2 regions of the Psychrobacter sp. R86515 genome follow, and region 1 is predicted to be linked to the other one. Evidence: riboswitches for the same ligand, from Rfam matches in the RefSeq annotation. Region 1 holds a riboswitch; the other holds the start of a gene.
What was found. A riboswitch is a leader RNA that binds a small molecule or an ion and turns the genes downstream of it on or off. The one in region 1 is predicted to bind thiamine pyrophosphate.
Positions count from the first base shown of each region.

Region 2: it holds a riboswitch for thiamine pyrophosphate, as region 1 does, so the genes downstream of both, thiC (phosphomethylpyrimidine synthase ThiC) here and SJY28_RS01650 (ABC transporter substrate-binding protein) in region 1, are expected to answer to the same signal.

Region 1 covers NZ_JAXHCC010000001.1:385,245-393,599, forward strand. The annotation lists gene SJY28_RS01620 (universal stress protein) at 1-216, shown strand, start outside; gene SJY28_RS01625 (LysR substrate-binding domain-containing protein) at 341-1,270, opposite strand; gene SJY28_RS01630 (YeiH family protein) at 1,491-2,615, shown strand; gene SJY28_RS01635 (cold-shock protein) at 2,912-3,121, opposite strand; gene SJY28_RS01640 (YbaN family protein) at 3,365-3,787, opposite strand; gene SJY28_RS01645 (hypothetical protein) at 4,086-4,247, opposite strand; TPP riboswitch at 4,208-4,324, shown strand; gene SJY28_RS01650 (ABC transporter substrate-binding protein) at 4,499-5,395, shown strand; gene SJY28_RS01655 (VWA domain-containing protein) at 5,505-6,803, opposite strand; gene SJY28_RS01660 (protein kinase) at 6,860-8,355, opposite strand, start outside.
Region 2 covers NZ_JAXHCC010000001.1:922,574-930,928, reverse strand. The annotation lists gene pstA (phosphate ABC transporter permease PstA) at 1-732, opposite strand, end outside; gene pstC (phosphate ABC transporter permease subunit PstC) at 794-1,747, opposite strand; gene pstS (phosphate ABC transporter substrate-binding protein PstS) at 1,957-3,123, opposite strand; TPP riboswitch at 3,417-3,561, shown strand; gene thiC (phosphomethylpyrimidine synthase ThiC) at 3,810-5,924, shown strand; gene SJY28_RS03925 (fructose bisphosphate aldolase) at 6,049-6,939, opposite strand; gene SJY28_RS03920 (EamA/RhaT family transporter) at 7,116-7,964, opposite strand; gene SJY28_RS03915 (ABC transporter ATP-binding protein) at 8,334-8,355, shown strand, end outside.

The DNA of each region.
Region 1 (8,355 bases):
CTAAATGCAGCAACGTCGGAAGTCACAACTGCCATCTCTAGTAGTGAAGGTATCGTCAGCTACTGTCATAAACACGATGTCGATCTATTGGTCATCGGTCGTCATAAGCGTACTGGTATCGCTGCATGGATCAGTGGCGCAACTGCGGATAATATCTTGCCCAATGTACCTTGCGACAGCTTTGTGGTGCGACTGGACAAGCCTGTTTCAGCATAACAATATGCTTTGATTGTTTTATATTATCTAAAGCATGTCTCAAAAAAAAGCGCAGCGTAACTTTTAACGCTGCGCTTTTTTATGGCTAATAGATTTTAGGTTCATCCAGACTCATCGTTTAACCCTATTGAATAATATCTATAAAGGTTTGCCAAATGGGGCTCTGGTGTCGAGCTTTGTGCCAGACTAGCCACCATGTACGCGATAGATCAATTCCTGCTACATTTACTTGTACCAGCTCACCTGTTGCCAATTCTGTCTCAATTACATGCTGCGATAGACAACCAAGACCAATATCTGCACTCACCATATGTTTAATGGCCTCAGACTGATGTATCGCCTTGACCACTTCTGCATTGGGTAGATACTTAAGCAATTGCTCATCGATAATTTGCCGTGTGCCTGACCCTGCCTCACGTACCAGTAACGGTAATTGCGCTAGCTGATTAATGGTCAGCTGATAGCAGTCCTCGTCTTCGCTATAGGTAGCTATACCCTTTAGCCACTTGCTATCACGCTTGGCAAATATCATTAGCGTATCGGTACGCCATTCGCGCTGCTCAATAGCTTTCATATCTACCGGACGCGGCATTCCTTCTACCAGCGCGATATCGATATTTAGTTGCTCAACCTCGCTCACTACCTCTTGCGTATTGGCAATATACATATCGACATTGGCATCAGGTAGCGCCCCATATAGCTTACCAAGTAAAGATGGCAGCACGTAATTACCAATAGTGGTACTGGCACCGATGTGAATCTGTCCTGCTTGATACTGATGATAATGCTCAAGCGTGAGCGACTGACCCAAGATAGCCTGTGCCTGTATATAAATAGGATGAGCATTGGGGTGTTGATTGAGCCGACGGCCGACGCGCTCAAATAGCGGCATCTGTAGTCTAGACTCTAACTCTGTCAGTGCGCTGCTAACTGCTGATTGTGATAAATGCAGCTCCTCACTGGCGCGACTGGTGCTACCTGTCTGATAAATACTGACAAAAACAGCAAGCTGCTTAAGCGTAATCTTTGGCATTGTCTGCACAGATTTTTTCATGTTATCAATGATGCCTTATGTCAGTTTTTACGCTGTTTTGTTCGTGATGTTTGTCTTTTTTGATGCTCATATGCGGTATATCGACTTCTATCATAAACTTTAACCTAAAAAATCGATAGTTTATATCTTATTAATCTGTTTTTATTATAAATGTGGCGGGCATATACTGTCTATTCATAAGCTTATGCTTATCTTAATATAAGTAATAGGATGCCGCATCATGCACACATTCGTCCAATCAGTCAGCAACTCCGTTCATAACTATACCCCTAATCACCGTCACTTAACGGGATTGGTAGTCGTTCTGATTGGTAGTTTGTTTTGCTTATGGTTGGACAGCAGTTTAGATGTATGGTCAAACGGACGTATCGTTGGCTTGTCCTCTTTAACGCTAGCGATTTTGCTAGGCATGATCTTGGGCAATACTATCTATCCCAAATTCACTGAACGTTTAAACGGCGGCGTTTGCTTTGCAAAGGGTCAGATACTGCGACTTGCGATTATGTTTTATGGGTTTAAGCTAACCATGACACAAGTTGCGAGCGTCGGTATGCCAGCGATTATGACTGACGCACTGGTACTGACGTCAACCTTTTTGCTGACCTATTGGTTAGGTACTAGATGGTTAAAAGTCGATAAAGAAACGGTTATCTTGATTGGCTCAGGGGCAAGTATTTGCGGTGCTGCTGCCGTTATTGCTGCAGAGCCAGTCGTCAACGCGCAAGCTCACAAGGTCACTATCGCCGTGGCAACTGTGGTGGTGTTTGGTACTATCGCGATGCTGCTCTATCCTTTTTTATATCATCTCGGTTGGTTACAACCGTGGCTCAGCGCTCAGCAATATGGCATGTACACTGGCTCAACCGTCCATGAGGTCGCACAAGTTGTGGTCGCGGGCAATGCAATCAATACTGAGATTGGCGATACCGCTGTCGTGACCAAGATGATACGCGTCATGATGCTTGCGCCTTTCCTGCTTGTGTTATCGTTTGCGCTAACCAAAGATCGCACCGTAGATAATTCGACTATAAAAGATAAGAGCAGTAAAAACGAGACAGCGTCATTTATGACTCGGGTCAAACAAGTCAAAGTGCCATGGTTCGCATTTATTTTTATCGGCATTGTATTGATACATACGTGGGTGCCAATGTCAGGGAGTATCGTACGCAGTATGGTGATGCTAGATGATGTACTACTTACGATGGCCATGTTTGCATTAGGTCTGACTACTCATCTAAGTGCGATCAAGCAAGCTGGCGTTAGACCGCTTATCTTGGGTGCTATTATGTTTGGTTGGTTAATACTGGGTGGTGGTCTGATTAATATCGGTATTAGCTTTATATAATAAGCTAAATATTCATTCTTAACAGCTGATGTCACTGCATAATATAAAAGGCCTCCGACTATCTATAGTTGGAGGCCTTTTTGTATCTGTCATTCGGTCTAATATGATTGGCTAAAACCTTTAATCTTGGACTAGTACTAACTTTAGTACCTTAAATATCAATCTCTTAAGTACTAATGCTCTAAACACTAATGCTGTAAATACCAAGTCTCTAAATACTAAAACATAGACGAAAAAAAACGAACCCGAAGGTTCGCTTTTCTACATCTATTCATCTATCTGCCTATAAAGACAAATTAGATAGCAACGATGTTATGTGCTTGTGGGCCTTTTTGGCCTTGAGTTACAGTGAACTCAACTTCTTGGCCTTCAGCCAAAGTTTTGAAACCTGAACCAGTGATTTCGCTGTAATGAGCAAAAACGTCTGCGCCAGTTTCTGGAGCGATAAAACCAAAGCCTTTAGCTTCGTTGAACCACTTAACTGTACCTTTTTGAACGTCTGACATAGTATAATCCTACTTTTAAATTTATTAATGGTCTAGTGACCGGTAACGCTTGCAAATAGCTACTGAACGATAAATATTAAAACGAAGGATTATAACTAATACTACGAGGTAATGATTTGGTGCAGAACTGCTCTTAAGCTTGGGCGTATTATAAGGGGTACATCCCAGTATCGCAAGTCTTATCTCATGTTTCGTGTAACCAGAGCCGTTTATTGGCTGATTTTGGCGCAAATTGCAACGGATTTAAGCATTTGGTAAACGGAACAAATATATCGCTACCCCACTACAGACAGCGGCTACCGCCCATGCCATCCACATCATATCGGCAGGCAAACGATAAAATAACATAATTGTTGATGCTGCCATCATAACCGTCGCTAAACACTTGGCATAAAGCGGAACGGCATGATTCTCCTCCCAGTCACGGACGAATTTGCCAAAGTATTTATGATTAATCAACCAAAAATGAAAACGTCGAGAACTGCGCGCCCAGCAACCTGCTGCTAGCAAGATAAAAGGCGCTGTGGGCATCACTGGCAACAATATACCGATAATCCCTAAGATAAAAAACAGCCAACCAAGCGTCACAAAAGTCCAACGCAGCATTGGGCTGTTGGCTTGATCAGTCTTAGGTCGGTAATAGAACGCTTTTTTATTATCGGTCATATAAGTTGTCGGTCGTGTAAGTTGTCAGTTATGCCAAATGTCAATTGTTTAGAGTAGCGCCTATTGTAAAGCCGTGGCATAGAAGGCTAATCATGCAATATCGCCCGTCTGCGCACAAGACTATTTATATAAGGTTTTTGCTATTGATAGGTATGTTTGGTTAGTAATTGGGTAAGTACCAATAATAAATGCTGTACTCTTCTATTAACACGTCGATTGAAAGCGCTTATAAAAAGCCGTGATAAGCAACAGCTGTTATAAAGAGCGGTTAACGAACACCAGTCATTACCTGTCATCGTCATTTCCGATACGCTTGCATCACGTCTCGTAAGTCGTCTATGATGACGCAGTAGCTATCGATAATAGCCATTAGCAGTACCGATTCATTAGCGGTACTGACCAAAAATAATGCAATACCAATCAATCTTGTCGGGGTGCTTTGATTTAACGCTGTAGACACAGCCCACATCATCGCTGAGATATACCCGTGAACCTGAAGCAGTTAGCACTGACGTAGGAAACAAGCGTGACATACCCTCAGAGGTCTATAAATAAGAGCAGTCTATAGATGATGTACTGGTGATGATAACCATATCAAACGCCGAGCATCTGACAGTTAGCATCGAGACCTCGTCTTTCTTATTTGGCCTTTCTTGTTTTACTTTAATAGTATCAGTCTGATTGTTTTCCATAATCAAAAAGGAAACAACCATGCAGCCGACCACCAAACTTACACTGACCCTCGAATGGTTTTTAAACCCTGATCATCTGCCCTTTATCGCTGGTGTGACCACGGGGGCGTATGAGCAGGCAGGGCTTAATATCACCATTATCGAACCAGATGACCACTATGATGGCTTTGCCGAATTACAGAACCAAAGCATCGATCTGCATGTCAATGAGCCTATCCATCTGTTTGAGCATTACGCGCCTAATCTACGTGCGCTAGGCTGCTTTTTTGAGACCGATGGCGGCATATTGATGCAACGCGCTAGCATGGACAAGCTAAAAAACAATCAGCCAATCCGCATCTGCACCCCTGCTGCTGAAGAAAAAACCAATCGTATTGGCTTTGAGATATTAGCGCGCTATACCAAGAAAGATGGCTTTAGTATCAGCCGTGATAATGTGAGCTTTGTACAAAAAGACTTTTATCATATAAAAAACTTGCAAGAAGACCCAAGCCTAGATGGCGCATGGCTATGCTTTTATAATTTTGAGGGCGTTGAGGCGACTCATGAAGGGTTGGATTTTGAATTTATCGATCAACACCTGTCACCCTATCCGAACTTCTCAGCGTTAGAGATTCTGACGACAGATGAGATCTATAGCGCGAAAAAAGACGCAATAGATACCTTTATCCAAGTGACCAATCAAATGACCGAACTGTGTAAAAATGAGCCAGCCACTGCCCACCGTATGTATTACGACTATAGTAAAACCGAAGTCGATGCGCTGATGGATGCCATCATTGATAATACGCTGGGCAGATTGCTCACGCCTATCAAGCCTGATGCAAGTAAGTGGGAAGAACTGCGCGAGATGCTAGCCGAAATCGATATCGTAACCTTGACTGATGGGCAGTACCAATCGCTTTGGGCACTATAGATATTTTAGATTTTAAGATATTTTAAATAACAAAAAACCGCCATAGTGTTTGCTATGGCGGTTTTTTATTTAGCTGTCATCGAATAATGAGATCAACGCAGTCATACTTTTATAATGTAGTGACTATACCAAGTTGCTTGGCTTCTTTTAGCCACAATGGGAACTCTTCTAGCATATTTTCGTACAAGGCTTCTTCGCTGATATCGTCCAAGTCATCTAATTCAAAAAAGTCGCAATTATCAATCACGCGCCCTGTCATGTCGTCTAGTTTTTTGAGAATGCCATAACCACGACCACCCAAGCCCACAAACTGCCAAAATATCGGTAGTTTCGCGGCTTCCGTCATGACTCTCGTGATACCTCGGTTGTCATTTACCCCGCCATCACTGATAAATAGCACGTAGACAGGCACATCCAAGCCGTCCTTTTGATAAAACTCCGTCACGGCTTTCATGACCTCTGCTTCATTGTTGATGCGCGGGCCAAGTGCCCATTTACGCCAACCGCCATGAGCGTTGTTAATGAAACCGTCATAGTTGCTCAGTCCAATCTCGCCCAAATACTGCGGATCTCGGGCAAACGCCCAGCAGTCTAGCGCTTGGTCGTCATCGAAGTTCACTGCCAATGGCAATATGCGATTGACCACCTCTTGCACGCGGCCTTTTTTGTACTGTCTATTCATTGAGCCTGAAGCGTCTAGCACCAACGCCACTTTTGCCGTTAATTGCTGCAATTGGCGCTTCTCAAGCGATATCGTGGCTTTTTTGGCCAGATTGACCAGTTTTGGCGCTTTTTCTAGCATGACCTTCTCTAACGATGGCTTTGCTTGAACTGGCGTTGCGGTCGCCTCGAGTACTTGCGGACTACCTTCTTCTACATCGCCACCGAAATGCTGCACGATGGCGGCAAGTCCTCCATTAAAGCCTTGCGCCACGTTAGAAACCCGCCAAACACCACTTTTACGATAAAGCTGCATTAGCATACTGGCTTGCTGCTGGGCAAAGTCGGCTGCTTGATATTCTGCCTGCGCCTTTTGCGACTGCTGCCAAATGCCAATCTCTAACGATTGAATTTGATTGAGCGGCGTGTCGGCTGATAATACAAAAAACAAGCTGTCTATATTAGTAGCCAGTTTGGATAGATTGACTTCAAACTCGGCTTGGATGCCCTTACTCGCCGTTGGCTGCGACTCGTAATGGGTGAGCTTGATTTGCCCGCATGGTGAGGTTGGCTGATTATAAAACACCATGTAATCATCATTGATCAGTTTGCCCGCTGCGTCTAAGGCAAAACAGCTGATATCCATCTCTATCGGGCTTTGGCGGGTGAACTTGAGCGTGATGGGTGCAGTATCGTCAATAGCAAGGTTGCTTAAAGGCGCGCGTTGTCCGACAGTGAGATGGTTCATGGTGTTCCTCTTATTCATACAAAAGCTCTTCAGAAGCCTAAATTTTATCGTTACTTTTAATAGTCAGCTTGCTCAGCTCCTAAAGCTTTCAAACCCTGACTAATATACTCTTTGGTAGCAGAAGGCATTTTATCTTTGATAATTCTTCTCAACTCTTCATCTGATTCGTTTTTCACATGTTTTAGATGGAAAGTCCATATATCTCGGGTGGTTCTTTTTCCATATGTCTCTCTCCCTAGATACATGATAGAAACTAACTCTAATAGCTCTTTGCGATTCAACTCTTCTAGAAAGCTAAAATCTGCAGATAAATGATCTATAGCAAATTTAAACAGACTCCCTGAGCCTATAACTCCCCATTCGTTATCATCACTCTTTTCATCAGTAGGCCATTTCTCTAATAATAATAGTATCCTTGGTACATCTAATGAATTCAAATATATATAAAACTCTGGGTCATTTTCCCAACTACTATCATTTTCTAGAAATTGTGGCGGTTCAGGTTTAATATGTACTTCTGAATAAGGTTTTGGATAACAACTTCGAAATTTATCAAAGCCCATTTCTGAATGTCTGGCATCATATGTTGAGGGAAGTGAATTGTATAGAGAATGCCTGAAGACGAAAAGAAAACTACCTTCATATACCCTTGTAACACTTCTAGTATCGCCAAAAATATATTTACCCTGCCAAATGCTGTTATTATGCACTTCAGCAAAGGTCAAATCTCCATTTTCAAACTCTGTATAATCTACTACCTCATTATTTTTATATAATTCTGAATTAATAGGCTTTTCAATTGGTTTTGTTTCGAGAAAAAAATAGCTTTCCGAAGGTTTATATTGATAATTGACATAATGTAATGCCTTTGGAAGACAGTCATAGTTAGAGCCGCCATCCATTAGTAGCCTTATTTCTCCATTTTCTTTGACTTCAGCTCTAATCAAATCTAACCCACCCATCCTAGGTAAGAAACAATGATGCACAGCTGTGTCATTTCGAACAATCTTATTTAAAACAGAAACAATAACGTCTACATCATTAAATACTAAGTAATGAGCATTATATGGGTTTATTTCCTCTTGAAGATTTGTCCATTTTGAGGATATAAGAGCAGCAAAGTCTTTAGTCGCTTCTATCCATTTCACTAGATTTTCTTCAAACTCTTCAATATTTGGCCTTAGATTAGGGTCATTTTCTGTAGCTTTCTCAAGTAGATCATGTAGGTCTCTCAATTCTAATCGTTCATCTTTTAGAGCTAGTTCTAGCTTACTTTTAGCTGAAATAGCATATTGTCCATCAAACCCATTTTTATCCTTAGTTAGAAACATCCATAGAGTAACAGCTAAGGAGTAAACGTCCGCTGGTCTAAAATCAGCATTAATATCTTTGACAAATCTTAATTCAGGAGCGATAGTTGCAAAATTACCAAGTTTATTTTTAACCTGAGTAATACGTCTATCTTTACACCTTAAAGGAGCTGATATCAAACCAAAATCAGCTAAAGCAAGGTTTTCATCTAAATTAAGTATGTTGTCAGGCTTAATATCTC
Region 2 (8,355 bases), 540 kb from region 1:
ACTGAAGTATTGATTGTTAAGTGCGGTAAATAGTAACGGTGCTGTCTCACCAGTGATTCGAGCAAAAGCCAATAGCACACCTGTGGTCAGTCCCGCTCGTGCAGCTTTTACCGTAACCTGAGTGACCAGTTTCCATTTAGGAGTACCGAGTGCATAGGCCGCTTCACGTAGACTATTAGGTACCAGATTCAGCATGTTTTCTGTCGTACGCACGACCACTGGAATAACAATCAATGCCAATGCCAACGCGCCTGCCCAACCAGAGAAACTTTGACCTTTTACCATCAGCGCATAGATAAATAGACCGATAACAATCGATGGCGCTGACAATAGAATATCATTTAAGAAGCGTGTGACCTTGCCAAGCATACTGCCTTTAGAAAACTCAGATAAGTAAATACCTGTCATAAGGCCAATAGGGGCACCAATGAACAATCCTGAAAACGCCAACATGACCGAACCAACAATGGCATTGCGCAAACCGCCTGCACTCATCGGTGGCGGCGTATCAGAGGTAAAGATTGGCAGCTGTACCATGCCTTGGAAGCCTTCAACAAACAAAGTCACCAAAATCCATGATAACCAAAACAAGCCAAAAATCATCGCTGACATGGCAAAGCCTAGACCTAACTTGTTGGTCAAACGACGCTTGTTATAAAGGCTCTGATTATAGCGGGTAGCGCCGTTTGGCTTAGTAGGTAGTGGTGCATTGATCGCATTGTTAGCAGGCATAATATTTATTTCCCATATCTTTTATCAATATCTATCAAGGTCTCATAAGTCCTTCTCAGACTTATCGGTTACCTGCTTTGTGATCCATGCGCATGAGCATCAGTTTTGCTAAAGACAGCACAATGAAGGTGATGACAAATAAGATTAAGCCTAGATGTAGTAAAGACGCAAGATGTAGCTCACTAGATGCTTCAGCAAACTCATTAGCCAAGGCCGAGGTAATCGTCACACCAGACGTGAATAGGCTTGGACTGATATTAAACGCATTACCAATCAAGAAAGTAACCGCCATCGTCTCACCCAATGCACGACCAAGACCCAAAATTACGCCACCAACGACACCAGCTTTGGTATAAGGCAGGATAATCTTGAACATGACTTCCCAAGTCGTCGCGCCCATGCCATATGCTGACTCTTTCAGTAAATCGGGTACAACAGAGAAAACATCGCGCATGGTGGCAGCGATGAACGGTATGATCATAATGGCAAGTACTAGGGATGCGGTAAACATACCTAGCCCCATAGGCGCACCTGCAAACAGTTTACCGATAATAGGCAAAGGGCCGACGTGCTCAATGAACCATGGCTGAATGTGATCACCAAAAAATGGCGCAAATACGAACAATCCCCACATACCATAAATTATAGATGGGATACCAGCCAACAATTCAATGGCGATACCAAGTGGTTTTTTGAGGAACTTAGGGCACATCTCGGTTAAAAATATCGCAATACCGAAACTGACTGGAACCGCGATAACAATAGCGATAAACGACGTGACTAAGGTACCGTAAATAGGCGCTAATGCACCGTACTCATTGGCGACTGTATCCCAGTTATTGCTGGTATAAAATCCCAAACCAAACTCTTGAATACTCGGCCATGCTCCAACAATTAGAGACACCAAAATGCCCCCTAAAGATAGGAGGACGAGTATGGCAAACGCTTTGGTAGAGTTCACAAATAAAGCGTCGTAACGTTTTTGTTTAGCCAGTTGGGACCTTAAGTCTGTCATAAGTGTCTCAGCATTGAATGGGATGAATCGAAATATTAGAAAGATGTATCTCAGGACTTAACACAACAAACTTAAACGGTGTGAGTAAACATATCTATCGAGATGTATTCATCAAATTTGCTGTGTTAAAACCCCTCAAACAACTACCGGAGAATAGTTATTCGAGAGGATAACTTGTCGGTTGCTAAATAGCATTTAGCAGAGACAAGTTACTGAGCTGGCTTGTAGACAGGCTGTCCATCGCTACCTTTTACTTCGTTCCACTTCTCTTTGAACAAGGCCACTGCCGTGTCAGAGAATGGTACGTAGTCTAGTTCCATGGCGCTGTCATCACCTTGGGTATAAGCCCAGTCAAAGAAGTTCAACACGCCAGCGACTTGTTGAGGATTTTCTGGTTGCTTATGTACCAAGATAAAGGTCGCAGCAGCGATAGGCCATGCTTGGTCAGTTTCAGAGTTGGTGATGACTTTATAAAAGCCTTCTTGTTGTGACCAATCGATATCACCTGCCGCAGCAAACGTCTCAGCAGATGGCTGTACGATGTTACCAGCTGCGTTTTTCAGCGCAGTATGTGACATCTTATTTTGCTTGGCGTACGCATACTCAACATAGCCGATAGAGTTTTTCATGCGGTTGACGTAGCTCGAAACGCCTTCGTTACCTTTACCGCCTGCACCAGTAGCAGAAGTCGGCCATTTGACGGTTTTATCAACACCAACAGTGTCTTTCCAGTCTGGTGAAACCTTGGCAAGATAATCAGTGAAGTTGAAAGTCGTACCTGAACCGTCTGAACGGAATACTGTTGTGATTGCTGCATCTGGCAAGGTCAAATCTGGGTTCATCGCCTTAATCGCAGGGTCATTCCAGTTACTGATTTTACCCAGATAGATATCAGCCAACGTTGTGCCGTCTAGTTTCAGTGCACCAGGCTCAACACCATCAATGTTGACGATTGGTACAACACCACCGATGACTGTTGGGAACTGAATCAAACCTGCTTCGTCTAACTCTTCAGGCGTCATTGGGGCATCAGAAGCACCAAAGTCTACTGTTTTTGATTGAATTTGTTTGATACCACCAGATGAGCCAATCGACTGATAGTTGACTTGGCCGCCGGTCGCAGCATTGTAATCATATGACCATTTCGCATAGATAGGCTGCGGGAACGACGCACCTGCACCTGTAATATTCATAGCGATATTTTCAGCAGATTTAAAATCTGACGTAGCAGAAGATGCTGTCTGAGAGGTTGTTTCAGCTGTTGTCACAGCGCTACTGCTAGTATCAGCAGTTGGCTCCGCCGTATCTGTTGACTTATTACACGCCGTAAGCATTAATGTACAACTGACGGCCACTGCTAATAACGAATAACGCATGTAGGACTCCTGAAGTTTAACAACGGTATAAAAAAGCATTGCTTGTGATATGCGTGTTATCTTGCCAAATCTTTATGACAGTTTAATGACAACTTCTATAATCCTTCATTCGCTTTACATAATATTTGAATAATTTGTCTACAACCTAGTAATACTAAGCATCCTCATCTATCAACATTCAGAAAAATTATTCACAAAAATATTGAACCGTGTGTTTGACACAGAATATTTGTATCCAAATACTATTAGCCGTTGGTACAGAATTTTGTTAATATGAAGGCTGATTTACAACACTGACAGACTCGGGGTGCGGTGTATTTTTGGCTCACTTTATTAAACTTGCTTTATTAAAGTAGTCGCCTTGATACATTCGCTGAGAGATCACCCGCCGAACCTGATGCGGTTAGTACCGACGCAGGGAAGTCTTAAGCACTTTGTTATTTATGACAAAGGGCGCGTAGAAATACATTTTTATCGTCACTACTGTCTTGATATGCGTGATGCATAACCGGATAAGAAGAGAGGATATAAATTTGCGTCCAATATTTGATGAGCACCATGCGCGACGATACTTTTTGGTCGAAGTTGTGGGTTCATGATATAAATTTGTCTAGATGATGGATGCCTACCCCCGCAGATACTGGCGGTGTTGATTTTATTCAAAAACCAACACGCTAGGACAGCATATGACAACTGCAGACACTACCTCAATTGCACCGAAAGCCCAAACGCATAACCCAGCCGACAACTCAACGCTTGCTTCAAATGCTGCTGACACGACCAACGTCAAAGCAGATAAAAAAGCAGATGCGTTAAAAACCCCTGCTCACCGTGCCGCAAGTGATGCCCGTTTCGAAGAAGATGCGCGCGACTTGCACCGTATTTTACCTGCCTCAAGAAAAGTCTATATCGAAGGCTCAAGACCTGATATCCAAGTACCGATGCGTGAAATCAGCTTGGCTGATACACCTGTTGGCGGCACTGGAGATAAAGACGGTGAGCATAATCCACCGTTTTATGTGTATGACACTTCAGGTGTATATACCGACCCTAAGGTCGATATCGACCTCACACGTGGATTGCCAAAGTTGCGTGAAAGCTGGATCGCAGAACGTGGTGATACCGAGCAATTAAGTGGCCTATCCAGCTCATACGGACAAGCACGTGCCCGTGATATCAGCACTGCTAACCTTAGATTTGCTCATATTGATAAACCGCGTCGCGCCAAAGCAGGACAGAACGTCACGCAAATGTACTACGCGCGCCGAGGCATCATCACCCCTGAGATGGAATATATCGCCATACGCGAAACGCAGAAGCAACATGAACTGACCGATATGCGTCAACACGATGGCGAGAGCTTCGGTGCCAATACGCCTCAAACCATCACCCCTGAATTTGTTCGTGATGAAGTGGCAGCTGGACGCGCAATTATCCCAAACAATATCAATCACCCTGAGTCTGAGCCGATGATCATCGGGCGCAATTTCTTGGTGAAAATTAATGCCAATATCGGTAATTCAGCGTTGGGTTCGTCTATCGATGAAGAAGTGTCCAAAATGACGTGGGCAACACGTTGGGGTGCGGATACTATTATGGATCTATCAACGGGCAATCATATTCATGAAACCCGTGAATGGCTAATCCGTAACTCTCCTGTACCGATTGGTACGGTACCGATTTATCAAGCATTAGAAAAAGTCGATGGCGTCGCTGAAGATCTTACATGGGAGATATTCCGTGATACGTTGATCGAGCAAGCAGAGCAAGGTGTCGATTACTTTACCATTCACGCTGGCGTGCTATTACGCTATGTGCCGCTCACCGCAAAACGTTTGACAGGTATCGTCTCACGCGGCGGCTCTATCATGGCGCAGTGGTGTCTGGCACATCACAAAGAAAGCTTCTTATACACGCATTTCGAAGACATTTGCGAGATTATGAAACAGTACGATGTGGCATTTAGTCTAGGTGATGGCCTACGTCCTGGCTGCTTGCAAGATGCCAATGATGAAGCGCAGTTCGGTGAGCTACGTACGCTTGGTGAATTGACCAAAGTCGCATGGGAGCATGATATACAGGTGATGATCGAAGGCCCTGGACACGTCGCGATGAACCGCATCAAGGAAAACATGGACTTGCAGCTTGAGCTATGTGCTGACGCGCCTTTCTATACTTTAGGGCCATTAACGACAGATATCGCCCCAGGTTATGACCACATCACTAGCGCCATCGGAGCTGCAATGATTGGATGGTTTGGTACAGCGATGCTGTGCTATGTCACGCCAAAAGAACACTTAGGCCTACCGAATAAAAAAGATGTTAAAGACGGCATTATTACTTATAAAATCGCTGCACACGCTGCTGACCTTGCTAAGGGTCATCCAGGAGCACAGGCACGTGACAATGCACTATCTAAAGCACGTTTTGAATTCCGCTGGGATGATCAGTTCAATCTTGCGCTCGACCCTGATACGGCACGCGAATATCATGATGAGACGTTGCCAAAAGACGCACACAAATCGGCACACTTTTGCTCCATGTGTGGCCCTAAGTTTTGTTCAATGAAAATCACTCAAAACGTACGTGAATATGCAGCAGGGCTGGATAAAGATGCCGCTAACCAAAAAGTAACGCCGCAAACGGGTGACCTAACCGATGCTGGTCACCTAATCAAAGAGGTAGATACAGAGCTTGTCGGACAAGTTGGTGAAGCCACTGCTGAGGAAATTCGCCAAGGCATGGCGGAGATGACTAAAAAATATAACAACGAAGGACGCCAGTTATATAAAGAGGTGTAGGGTTAATAACCTATACTTTTAAAATAAGAAAAGCCCTACTATTTAAGTATTTTTACACTTATCTAGTAGGGCTTTTTTTGGCTTATTTACTCATGATTTATGTGCGAAGTTTTATTTACTACGTTTACACTTTTGACGCTTCATAAATCTCTTCAATTGAGGCATTAATGGTTTCAGCAAACTCGCTATCGCTTTGTTGCTTACTCAAGCCTTCGGTAAAAGCACGCGAGAAGCTCGCAATCATACCTGGGTTTTGTTTGAGCTTGGCACAAGCATCGCTACGACTATAACCACCAGACAGCGCCACTACTTTGAGCACTTTAGGATGATCAATCAGCTCCTGATAAAACCCAACCTCTTCAGGCAATGTTAGCTTGAGCATCACTTGCTGCTCATCGCCCAAACGCTCAAGGTTACGTAGGATGTCGGCTTTTAACAACACTTCGCAATCATGCTTTTGTGCACTGTCAATATTGACCTCTGGCTCGACAATAGGCATAAGGCCTTTTGAAATAATCTGCTTCGCCACATCAAACTGCTGCTGTACCACAAGCTCGATACCATCGACGTTTGGCTCATAAATGACTGAGCGCATTTTAGTACCGAATACAGGATAGTTTTTTGCTTTATCTAATAATAGATCTAGATTCGGGATTGGCTTCATAACTTGCACGCCGCTCATTTGCTCAGCCAGACCTTTATCTACCTTTAAAAATGGTACGATATTTTTATTTTCCCACAGATAGTTGGCCGTCGACTTGCCATTAACTTCGCGCTCCATGGTATCTTCAAACAAGATTGCACCAAGTACACGCTCACTATCAAAACAGTCACACGTCATGATACGAGCACGCATTTCATGAACCAAATCAAACATGGCCTCATCATTATCATAGTCGTCGCTGCTGACACCATAAGTCTCTAACGCTTTCGGTGTGCTGCCGCCACTTTGATCAAGAGCAGCAATAAAACCTGAACTATTTTTTATACGCTGTAATTGCTTATCGTATTCCATTGAGCCTGCATCCTATTTTTATTGGTTAAGTTAAGTATCATAAACTAAGCTTTTTCATTCCATACAAGCCCTGTTATTTGTAGATAACCTTATCATAGGATGATTTGTATGCCTATATAGGATACGTGACAATATAGCTAAAAAATCATGAAGCCGATACTTTTGGACAGTGTGCATTACGCCAAAAATAGTACCCCTACACAGCAGACTGCCAATACTAATCCTATTATATTGATACGGTTCAGCTGCTCTTTAAATACACCTACGCCAATCAATGTCGCTACGGCAATAACACCGACATTCATACCAGTAAAGACGATGCTAGGAGAATCATGCAGCACTTGGTGTGCCCGTATATAAGCATAAATATTGCCCATGTTTAATGCGCCGAGCAGTAGACCTGTCATAAGTGCTTGTTTTTGCCAACGTACCCGTGTGGCAAGCAAATAGATTAAAAGCAATACACCTGCTACGCCAAAACTTACCAATAGAGTCAATGGAAAAGCTGCCCCTTGTTTGGCAACTTGTTTGAACAAAATATCAATAATGCCGTAGCCTGCCCATACCCCGAATAACCATAGCGGCGCATGCTTTGCTCGCCGAGTAATATCGTTATGCTGTGGTCGATAGACAAGCGCACCTAATGCCAAAAAGCCTAACGCCAATCCAAGTATACGTGTACCAGTCAGCACCTCACCGAATAGCAAGAAAGCCGCTACGATAGGAATAATGAGTGATAAGCGCTGAGACGCGTCGGTTGCTACCATCCCCACCGCTTCAATAGCTCGTCCGAGAATGATAAATACAGCAGGTAATAGTACTCCAAGCGCAATGATGATGCCCCAAGCGCTATCAAGCGCATGAATGGCACTTACATCAGGTTTTAGTAATATCCAAGTCAGTAAAAAAGCCACAGGATAGCCTGCCACGATGGTCTGACGAATATCTATATTTTTCTGGCGCAATATTTTCAAAAGTATGGAGACGGCGACGCTACATAGCACCGCTATTATTAAATACATCATTCACTGCTACCTTTTGAACTTCAATGTTGAGTTATTATTGTTCGTCTATTGATAAAGACCATTAAATAAAATGCCTGCTAATCAGCTGATTTTTGCAATAAAATCATAGTTATAAAAGCAATTTTTAAACCATGAATAAGTTTGGATGTAGAATGTAACAAAATATGTTTTCCACAGCAAACTATTTATTATGGTTATGACTGAAGCTCTCAAAACATAGCTATTCTTAAGCAAATTACAATTAGCATGCAGGTATGATTAGTAATTTTGCTAAAATAGCACCTAATCCCAATCACAAAAGTAAAGATTCTAGATAACGAGTCCTCTCGTTCATCTTGACGTACTGCTATTGATGTTTTATTACTGCCTATGAATGCTTTATTTCGCTTTT